Regions from separate parts of the Leptothrix toolikensis genome, predicted to be linked through region 2. Evidence: predicted binding sites of a transcription regulator. Region 2 holds the regulator's gene; the other holds the start of a gene.
What was found. Region 2 encodes FNR, which switches genes on or off when oxygen is low (the NO sensors DNR and NnrR bind a similar motif). Its sites were predicted from a motif close to TTGATNNNNATCAA; they were not measured.
Positions count from the first base shown of each region.

Region 1: the regulator FNR is predicted to act here: its motif matches at 2,211-2,224, upstream of AC3VI7_RS05460 (DUF3149 domain-containing protein).

Region 1 covers NZ_JBYSVC010000023.1:10,609-15,034, reverse strand. Annotated here, with positions in the region: gene AC3VI7_RS05470 (O-antigen ligase family protein) at 1-607, opposite strand, end outside; gene AC3VI7_RS05465 (glycosyltransferase family 4 protein) at 818-2,035, shown strand; gene AC3VI7_RS05460 (DUF3149 domain-containing protein) at 2,279-2,434, shown strand; gene AC3VI7_RS05455 (rhomboid family intramembrane serine protease) at 2,456-3,082, shown strand; gene AC3VI7_RS05450 (FTR1 family iron permease) at 3,121-3,948, shown strand; gene AC3VI7_RS05445 (RluA family pseudouridine synthase) at 3,949-4,426, opposite strand, start outside.
Region 2 covers NZ_JBYSVC010000004.1:20,746-25,171, reverse strand. Annotated here, with positions in the region: gene AC3VI7_RS01335 (sulfite exporter TauE/SafE family protein) at 1-586, opposite strand, end outside; gene hemN (oxygen-independent coproporphyrinogen III oxidase) at 586-1,986, opposite strand; gene fnr (fumarate/nitrate reduction transcriptional regulator Fnr) at 2,199-2,939, shown strand; gene AC3VI7_RS01320 (nitrogen fixation protein FixH) at 2,994-3,275, opposite strand; gene ccoG (cytochrome c oxidase accessory protein CcoG) at 3,319-4,426, opposite strand, start outside.

The sequences.
Region 1 (4,426 bases), on a different contig from region 2:
AGAGCCCCACCAGCATGGGCAAAGCCATCACCATGGCTTGAGCAAAGTCGTTGGGATCACTCAAGGGCCCCAAGCTGCGAACCCGAAACACGTACCAACCTGAATCATCATTGGCTGGCGCATCGAACGGTGGCGCTTGGCTCATGTCGTCCATGTCGTGATCCGGGTGCTTTTGGATCATGACCAAGTCGGTCCAGCGCTCGCCGGTGTGGAAGGCGGAGATGGCATAACCCCCAGCGATGACCAACCCGATCACGGTGGCCAAGCAGGTTTTTTGTAGGCGCTCCAGTGTGTTGACGTTCAGGAGCGTCAAGACAAACAGCATGATGGACGGCGTGAACTCGTTGATCGCTTGCAAGGCTCCATTGGGACCACCATCGTTGGCGATCTGGGAGAGCGAAATCATGGTGCAAAAGCCAAAAAACAGCTTGAAATGAATGTTGCGCGCCGCAATCGGGCTGCCTGCGCGGACGTTGCGCCATGACAAAAACAAACACAGCATGCTGATGGTCAACATGGGCCGCAGCGAGGCCAGATCCGGGGCGTACATCTCGACGGGCCGGAAAAACGTCATGAAAACGTACAGCAAATACAGAGCAAAGCTCATCAAGAGATCCCAAGACGATGTCGGTTCGGATGCTATCGGGTTCCACTCAAGGTACTCACCCTAGGTCAAGGTGTGTGCGCCATCCTTCACGGTGGTGTGTCTTCTTGTCATCATGAGCCCCTGCTGGTCGAGAATTGAAACAAATCCTTCCGGTTTTGGGAGGGGTGCTCCACGTAGGATCCCTTCTGGCTATCAAGCAAGTAAATCTCCATGACCCAAATTCCGCCTCCTTCGTCCGCCCTCCAACCTCGGCGTGTGCTTTATCACCATCGAACCCAAGGCAAAGCGGTGGAAGGTGTGCATATTCGTGGCGTCACCGATGCACTGCGGGTTGAAGGCATTCCGGTGGATGTGATCTCTCTACCGGGTGCCGATCCCTACGCTTCACCCAAGGCCATGTCACCCACCCGACAAGCTCGTCCATGGATGAAGGTGGTTGCCAAATTGCCCGAGCCTTTGTTTGAGTTGGCCGAACTTGGCTACAACTTGGTGGCGGGTTGGCGCTTGCTGCGCTATCTGAATGCGCATCCCGAAGTGGACATGATCTATGAGCGCTACTCGCTGTTCATGGCCATCACGGTGTTGATGGGGCGCGCTCGGGGTATCCCTGTGATCCTTGAAATCAACGATTCGGCTTCCGTCGAGCGGGTTCGCGCCTTGTTCTTCCTGAAGCTCGCCATGGCCATTGAGCGCTGGACTTTGAGTCGCTGTGCCGGCTTGGTGTTTGTCTCTGGTAATTTCCGGGATCGGGTCCAGCAAGTGCATGGTGTGCCGTTGGCCCCGGCCATCGTCTCGCACAACGCGGCCAATATCGACAAATTCAGCTTTACCCCCGAGCAGCGTGCTGCGGCCCGTGCCAAGTGGGGACTTGAGGGGCATGTGGTCTGCGGCTATCTCGGGGCTTTTTTGCCTTGGCATGCCATCGACCAGTTTGTGACCGAAGCGGCCGAGTCTCTCAAAGCGCAGCCTGAACTCAAGTTGCTCTTGGTGGGCGATGGCATCACTTTTGACGCTATGCAGACCTTCGTGAAAGCGCAGGGCCTTGAAAACCAAATCGTTATGACCGGGCGTGTGGCCCACGACGAGGTACCTGGACTGTTGGCCGCCATGGACATGGCGATCTTGCCCAGTGCTGGTGACTACACCTCGCCCGTCAAGCTGTTTGAATTCATGGCTTGTGGGATTGCCCCCGTGGCCCCTGATCTGGCACCGATTCGGGAAGTCGTACAAGAAGACAAAACGGGCTGGATGTTCAAGTCGGGTGACATGAAGGCTGCGGTGGCCATGGTCGTGGACCGTAGCCGTGACCTGACCGCCCTTCAACGCGTGGGTGGTGCGGCTCGGGAGTACATCACCCATGAACGGCAGTGGCGGCACAACATTGTCGATCTGCTGGCGCTTTTCCAGCGGGTGCGCCCCACCCGTTGACCTTGGTTTTACTCACGCATTCCCTGATGCAGAGCGGCTTCAATGAGACTAGTCTCGGCAGCGTCGATCACCGGGCGATTTGCCATCGGTCGGCGCATCAGAGCATTGACCCCCCGAGGTTTCGGGGGGTTTTTTTTGATCTATATCTTGATGTGTTCAAGATATTGCACAAAGTTTGATGCGCGACAAATGACACAAACACAGGCTGTTGTCTGATGACGTTTCAACATAACGGAGACACCCATGCGTGCATTGACTGACTTCTTTTCGACCGATTACGGCCTGATGAGTGCTGCTGTTATCGCCTTTTCTGCGGGCATGATTGTTTTTTACGCCCGTTTTTTCATGCGCAACATCCGTGAAGATGCGGCCAAGGCAGCTGCTCGCGGCGAACGTTGATTTGGACCGATGACTGAGGAGATGGGTGACCGCCTTGGTACCCGGATTCCTTGGTTGAGTTTGTTGTTTGCTGCGCTGCTGGTTTTACTGGCGTCGAATCCTTATGCCGAGCCTTGGGCTCAGACGCTTGGTTGGCAGCGCATGGATCAAGCAGCTTGGCAGCTTTGGAGTTGTTCGCTGGTTCATTTCGGCCCCCTGCATGCTGTGGGCGATGCGGTCGGGCTGTTGATCGGGGGCTACTGGGTTGAGCGTCGGCTTGGGCCTTGGCGACTGGCTTTGGCTTGGGTCATCGTTGCACCCCTTGCCGTGCTAAGTGTTGCGTGGCTACAGCCAGATGTTGGCCAAGTACGTGGTGCCTCAGCGTTGTCGGTCTTCGGGCTGGTGGCTGCTTGGGCGGGTTGTTGGCTCGATGCCACCGTCTCGCGCCGTTGGCTGTTTTGGGCGGCGCTCTTGTTTGTTGTCAAAATGCTGGGTGATGCGTTTGAATGGCGTGGCAGCTCAGGTGTTTTGCCACACAGCGTGGGTGTTGCTTGGCCCGCACATGCTTGCGCTGCTGGGTGCGCGCTGGTTTGGCGGTGGACTTATCGTCGAGCCCCGTTGGGATCGAGCGAATGTAAATCACTCGCAAATGCGACTCATTCGCATTAAGATGGCCCCATTGCACTTTGCCACTCCTTGAGTCCGCCATGTTCCAGACCGTGTTGATCACTTTCCGCGAAGGCCTTGAATCCTTGTTGATCATTGCTATCGCAGCCATGTTGCTGCGGCGTACCGGACGTGCCGAGTTGGTTGCTGCTTTGCGCGTAGGTACAGGTGCAGCCTTGGTGCTCTCGGTCCTTTTGGGGGTGATCCTGGCTCAGGTGGGGGCGCTTTCACCGGCTTTGGAAGGCTCCATGGCGTTGGTGGCCGCCATCACCGTGATGGCTTGTACCTTGCACATGATGCGTATGGGCCGGCAAATGAAAGGTGAGATTGATCAGCAGCTCCAAGTGGCAACACGCCATGAAGGTCGGCGAGCTTGGTGGGCTGTGGCGGTATTTGCCTTGTTCATGGTGGGGCGCGAAGGGGTAGAAACCGCCACCATCGTGGCTTCGCTGGCCAAAAATGCTGAAATGCGCGGTTTGGCCGCAGGCGGTGTGCTGGGTTTTGCCTTGGCTGGGGCGGTGGCTTATGCTTGGCTCAAGCAAGGTCACCGGGTCAATTTGTCACGATTCTTCCAAGTCACGGCTGTGTTTATGGTGCTATTTGCCTTTCAGCTCGTCTTGTTGGCGGTGCATGAATTCAGCGAAGCAGCCTTGCTGCCCTTGGTGGATAACCAAGCTTGGCACGATGCCACCGAGCCCTTCGCTTCGGGCTGGATCGGGCAAGTCATGAGCATGGGCTTGGTGGTTCTGCCGGTGGTTTGGTTGATTGGAGCGCGCTGGTTGGATACGCCGCCGCGCCCCCAAGTGCCGTCTTCCTTGCGGACGTCGGCTGCCACAGGTGCCGTCACGGTGCCAGCGACCCAGATCTGATCAGTGCTTAGACACCCTCGGATCAAAGAAGGGAGTGGGGCTGTGAATCACAAGGCGCTCACCACTTCTCGGGTGGATCATTTCCAGTTGAGTCGCGTGTAGCAGCAAGCGGGCGGCGTCTTGGCGCACGTTGTCCGGGGCGTAGAGACCATCACCGACGATGGGATGGCCCATGGCCTGCATGTGTACACGCAGTTGGTGGGATCGTCCCGTGATGGGACGCAGCTCCATCCGGGTACCCCCCTCCACTTGAGGATGTCTCCCCAAACAACGCCAGTGTGTTTCGGACGGTTTACCGTGCTCGAAGTTCACCATTTGTCGGGGCCGATTCGGCCAATCGCAGCACAAGGGCAAGGTCACGGTGCCCGTCATCTCAGACGGTTGACCCGCAACCACGGCGTGATAGATCTTGCTGATACGGCGTTCAGCCAACGCGTGACCCAAGGCGCGTTGAGCTTCTGGATGACGGGCCAACATC
Region 2 (4,426 bases):
CAGCATAAAGAGAAACCGAGCTAGCCAAGCCAAAAGACAACATGACAAAAGCACCATCTATCGGGCCACTGGATAGCGACGCAATCAAAAAAACGGAGTGCAGCACACCGCAAGGAAATAAGGCCCACATAGAACCTATACCTAAAGCTTGAATCCAAGACCTCATCATACTCAAAGGAGTATGATCAATTGAATTGTTCTTGGGTATCTTCAAATATTTAGATATACGTTCAATAACACTTTGGATGCTTTCTGGAAATTTACCATCCCAAAGCATCCATAGTCCAACAAAAACAATAACCAACTGAACGACAAGCCACAAAGGCTTTAACAAAGCCACCTTATTAAATAATGAAGCCGCACTAGACGTAATCATGCCGAATAAAGCACCGGCAATAGCATAGGATGCTAATCTACCCAACAAGACGGGAAGATATGATAAAAAATGGCTTGCAGAAAAACTATTATTGGCATTTGATCTACATTTTTTAGCTGTTTTCTCACAGAAAGCCCCACACATTGCAATGCAATGCGGTGAGGCTGTAAAACCAACTAAAGCTGCACTGATGTACAAACTAACAGTCATTACACGACCTTGGAAAATCTTTCGCGTACTCTATCAACTTGTAGGTATCTATCAAACACCATAGCTACATATCTAACAAAATACCAACCAAGGTTTGTTAATTGGAAGCCATCCTCATTGAGGATAAGTAATCCATCTTTGGCCAAAGTGTTGATTTCTTCTAATTCAGATTGGAAGTAGCTCTTGAAATCGATCAAGTGAGCTATCTGAATCGATTCAAAACTTAACCGGCCATGGCACATGATCGCCATAATCACAGATCGCCTCAGAACATCATCACGACTCAGATTAAATCCTCGTACGGTAGGCAAGGCATTTCTTGAAATAAACCCATAATATTCGTCTATATTTTTTGCATTTTGCGTATACGTAGAGCCTATCTTACTTATCGCAGAAACACCAAGGCCAATCAAATCACAGTCTGGCTGAGTACTGTACCCTTGAAAATTTCGATGCAAAAGACCTTGCCTCTTGGCAATAGCTAGCGGATCATCTGGAAGTGCAAAATGATCCATGCCAATATAACGATACCCTTTGGCTACAAATCCATCTAATGCAATTGACAACATGCCTAGGCGATCAGTACCTTTAGGCAAACTTTCTGTATGAATTCTTCTCTGAGGCTTAAATCGTTCTGGCAAATGCGCATAGCCATACATGGCAATACGATCTGGCCGTATTGAAGCCACCAAATCAATAGTGCGAGAAAAACTTTCAGGTGTTTGAAGTGGCAGGCCGTAAATTAAGTCAACATTGATTGATTGATACCCAATATCACGCGCGACCTTCATAAGCTCTTCAACCTGCTCAAAAGGCTGTACACGATGAACAGCTTTTTGAACATCTTGATCAAAGTCTTGAACGCCAAAACTTATTCTATTAAAACCTATTGCCTTAAGATTGATTAGCCGTTCTTTATTAACTGTTCTCGGATCAATTTCAATAGAGAACTCACCACCTTTTTCTAAATCAAATTTGGACCTTAGCATATCGAATATATGCGATATTTCAGAATCCGTAAGAAAGGTTGGCGTACCGCCACCAAAATGAATTTGACTAACGATTTCTCTTTGCCCGATGTGACCAGTGACAAGTGCCAATTCTTTTTCTAAAGCAACGAGATATTCTTTGCTTTTAGACCGATCTTTCGTGACAATTTTATTGCATGCACAGTAGTAGCAGACAGACTCGCAAAACGGTATATGAATATAAATAGACAGTGGCATAGCCACCGAGCCAGCGCTTAGGCGACGCTGCCTCAGTGCCAAAGCATGGAACTCATCTGTAGCGACCTCCCCAAAGCGATCAGCTGTTGGGTAAGAGGTGTAGCGAGGCCCAGGGATATCCATCTTCCGAAGAAGTTCCTCACTGAAATGGGGAGCTTCTTCATGCCCAGTCATAGGGGCATCATGGCTGCCAGAAAGGCAATCAGCGTTCAAAGGTGCGTTCATCCTGTGACTTTGCCTTGCAATAGCTTACTGACTTTGACTTAGCTCAATCTTTGACTTGTGACCATTATGGATCAGTCAGCCAACGTGAGGATGCGACTGACGCAACGCCCGCATGACTTTGGTTGATGTCGCCATGCACTGGACGGATAATCCGCCACATCATGCAAGAAGCCACTCCACCCTCTTCCCGAATCGACCCCTTGAAGGTCGCGTGCTCAGCCTGTAATTTAAGAGAGCTGTGTCTGCCTGTCGGCATGTCTGAGCAAGAGCTAGCGACCTTGGATAGCCTGGTCAGTAACCGACGGGTTGTGCGTCGTGGTGAGGTGCTCTTTCACGCTGGAGACTCGTTCTCAGCGCTCTATGCCGTTCGAACTGGCTTTTTCAAAACCATCGTCTCAGCGATTGATGGACGCGAGCAAGTCACGGGTTTTCAAATGGCTGGAGAATTGATTGGCCTCGATGGCATCAGCACAGACCGCCATTCTTGCGATGCGGTTGCACTGGAAGATGCCCAAGTCTGCATGATCCCTTACGCCCAACTTGAGACATTATCTAGAGAATTTACGCTGTTACAGCATCAGTTTCACAAAATCATGAGTCGTGAAATTGTCCGTGACCATGGTGTCATGTTGCTCCTAGGTAGCATGCGAGCCGAGGAGCGCTTAGCCGCTTTTCTGCTTAATTTGACACAGCGACTGCAAGCACGAGGTTTTTCTCCTTCAGCATTGGTCTTACGTATGACAAGAGAAGAAATTGGCAGCTATCTAGGACTCAAGCTAGAAACGGTCAGCCGTACTTTCTCAAAATTCCAAGATGATCAAATTTTGGAAGTCAAGCAAAGAGACATAAGAATACTCAACCAAGAGGCTTTACAACAAGTCGTTAATAGCGCTCAGTGTTGATTTTACACATAGAAAAAAGGCACCTATTTAGGTGCCTTTTTTATGCCTTGATGGCTACTTCATGCCGCCTGTCGCAGAATGATTTCTTCCTTCAATAGCAGGCCGATAAGATGGATTGTTCTTTTTCGAAGGATCAACTTGTAGATCTTCTGGTCCCGTAACCAAAACCGGATCTTGCCCTCGAATTGCAACCACGGCTGTAGTTAGTGCCGCGACGACGACAATCAGCGGACCAGCGATGACCAACCACATCATCTTCACCTGCCACCAAGGCACAGGTTGATGATTAACCTGTGGCCCACTTATATTCGAAGCTTTGGTTGTTTGATGATTCATTTTGTCCTCATTAAAAATACCAAGTGGTCAATGATCATTAGGATCAACGGGGGATCATAAATGTTGACTTCTCATGAACGATAACATCCTCGCCCATCCCAGCACTGCTGACGCGATGAACATCAAACTGGACTGGCTTGACACCTGAACCTTCTCGTTTTGCCGCGTCAAAAGGCAGTTCAATCGTCACTGTGAGCCACTCAGCTTCAGTGGGCGCAACCTTGATCAAATCATCGGGGACGACCTTGTAGCCTTGCAGGCCAGAGACCGCAATGCGATAGGTCTGCTTTTCCTCGGTGGCATTCATGATCTGAAGGCGATAGACGTTCTCAATACCGCCATCACCGTTGATTCTGGCCAATGTCGTGCGATCCCGAACAACATCCACCTTGAACGGCTCACGCGTCCAGACAGCGTAACCCAGTGCCATCACAATAACGACCAAGATAACGCTATAGATCAAGACGCGAGGTCTAAAAATCCGCATCAGCGATTGCTTATCGGTCAGATGCTGTTCCATGCCATGTTGAGTGGCATAACGCACCAAACCTTGTGCATAGCCCATCTTGTCCATCACACCATTGCAGACATCAATACAAGCGGCGCAACCGATGCACTCATACTGCTGACCCTCACGAATATCGATACCCGTGGGACAAACATGCACACACAAACCGCAATCAATGCAATCACCCAAACCAGCTGCTTTGGGATCAACTTTCTTACCCCGTGAACCACGAGGATCACCTCGTTGCGTGTCATACGTGATGATCAAAGTATCATGATCAAACATAGCCCCTTGGAATCGTGCATATGGGCAAAGATACTTGCAGATTTGTTCTCGCATGGAGCCAGCAAATCCATACGTTGCCGCGCCATAGAAGAAGATCCAAAACCATTCCCAAGCGCCAAAATCAAAGCTAGTTGCCTCAATCAGCAAATCACGAATGGGCGTAAAATAAGCCACAAAGGTAAATCCTGTCCATAAAGAAAGAATAATCCAAGCCGCTTGCTTACCTGTCTTTCGAATAATTTTATTATTATTCCAAGGGCCAGAATCTAGCTTGATACGCGCATTGCGATCACCTTCGAATCTATTTTCGATCCACATGAATATCTCAGTATATACGGTTTGCGGGCACGTATAACCA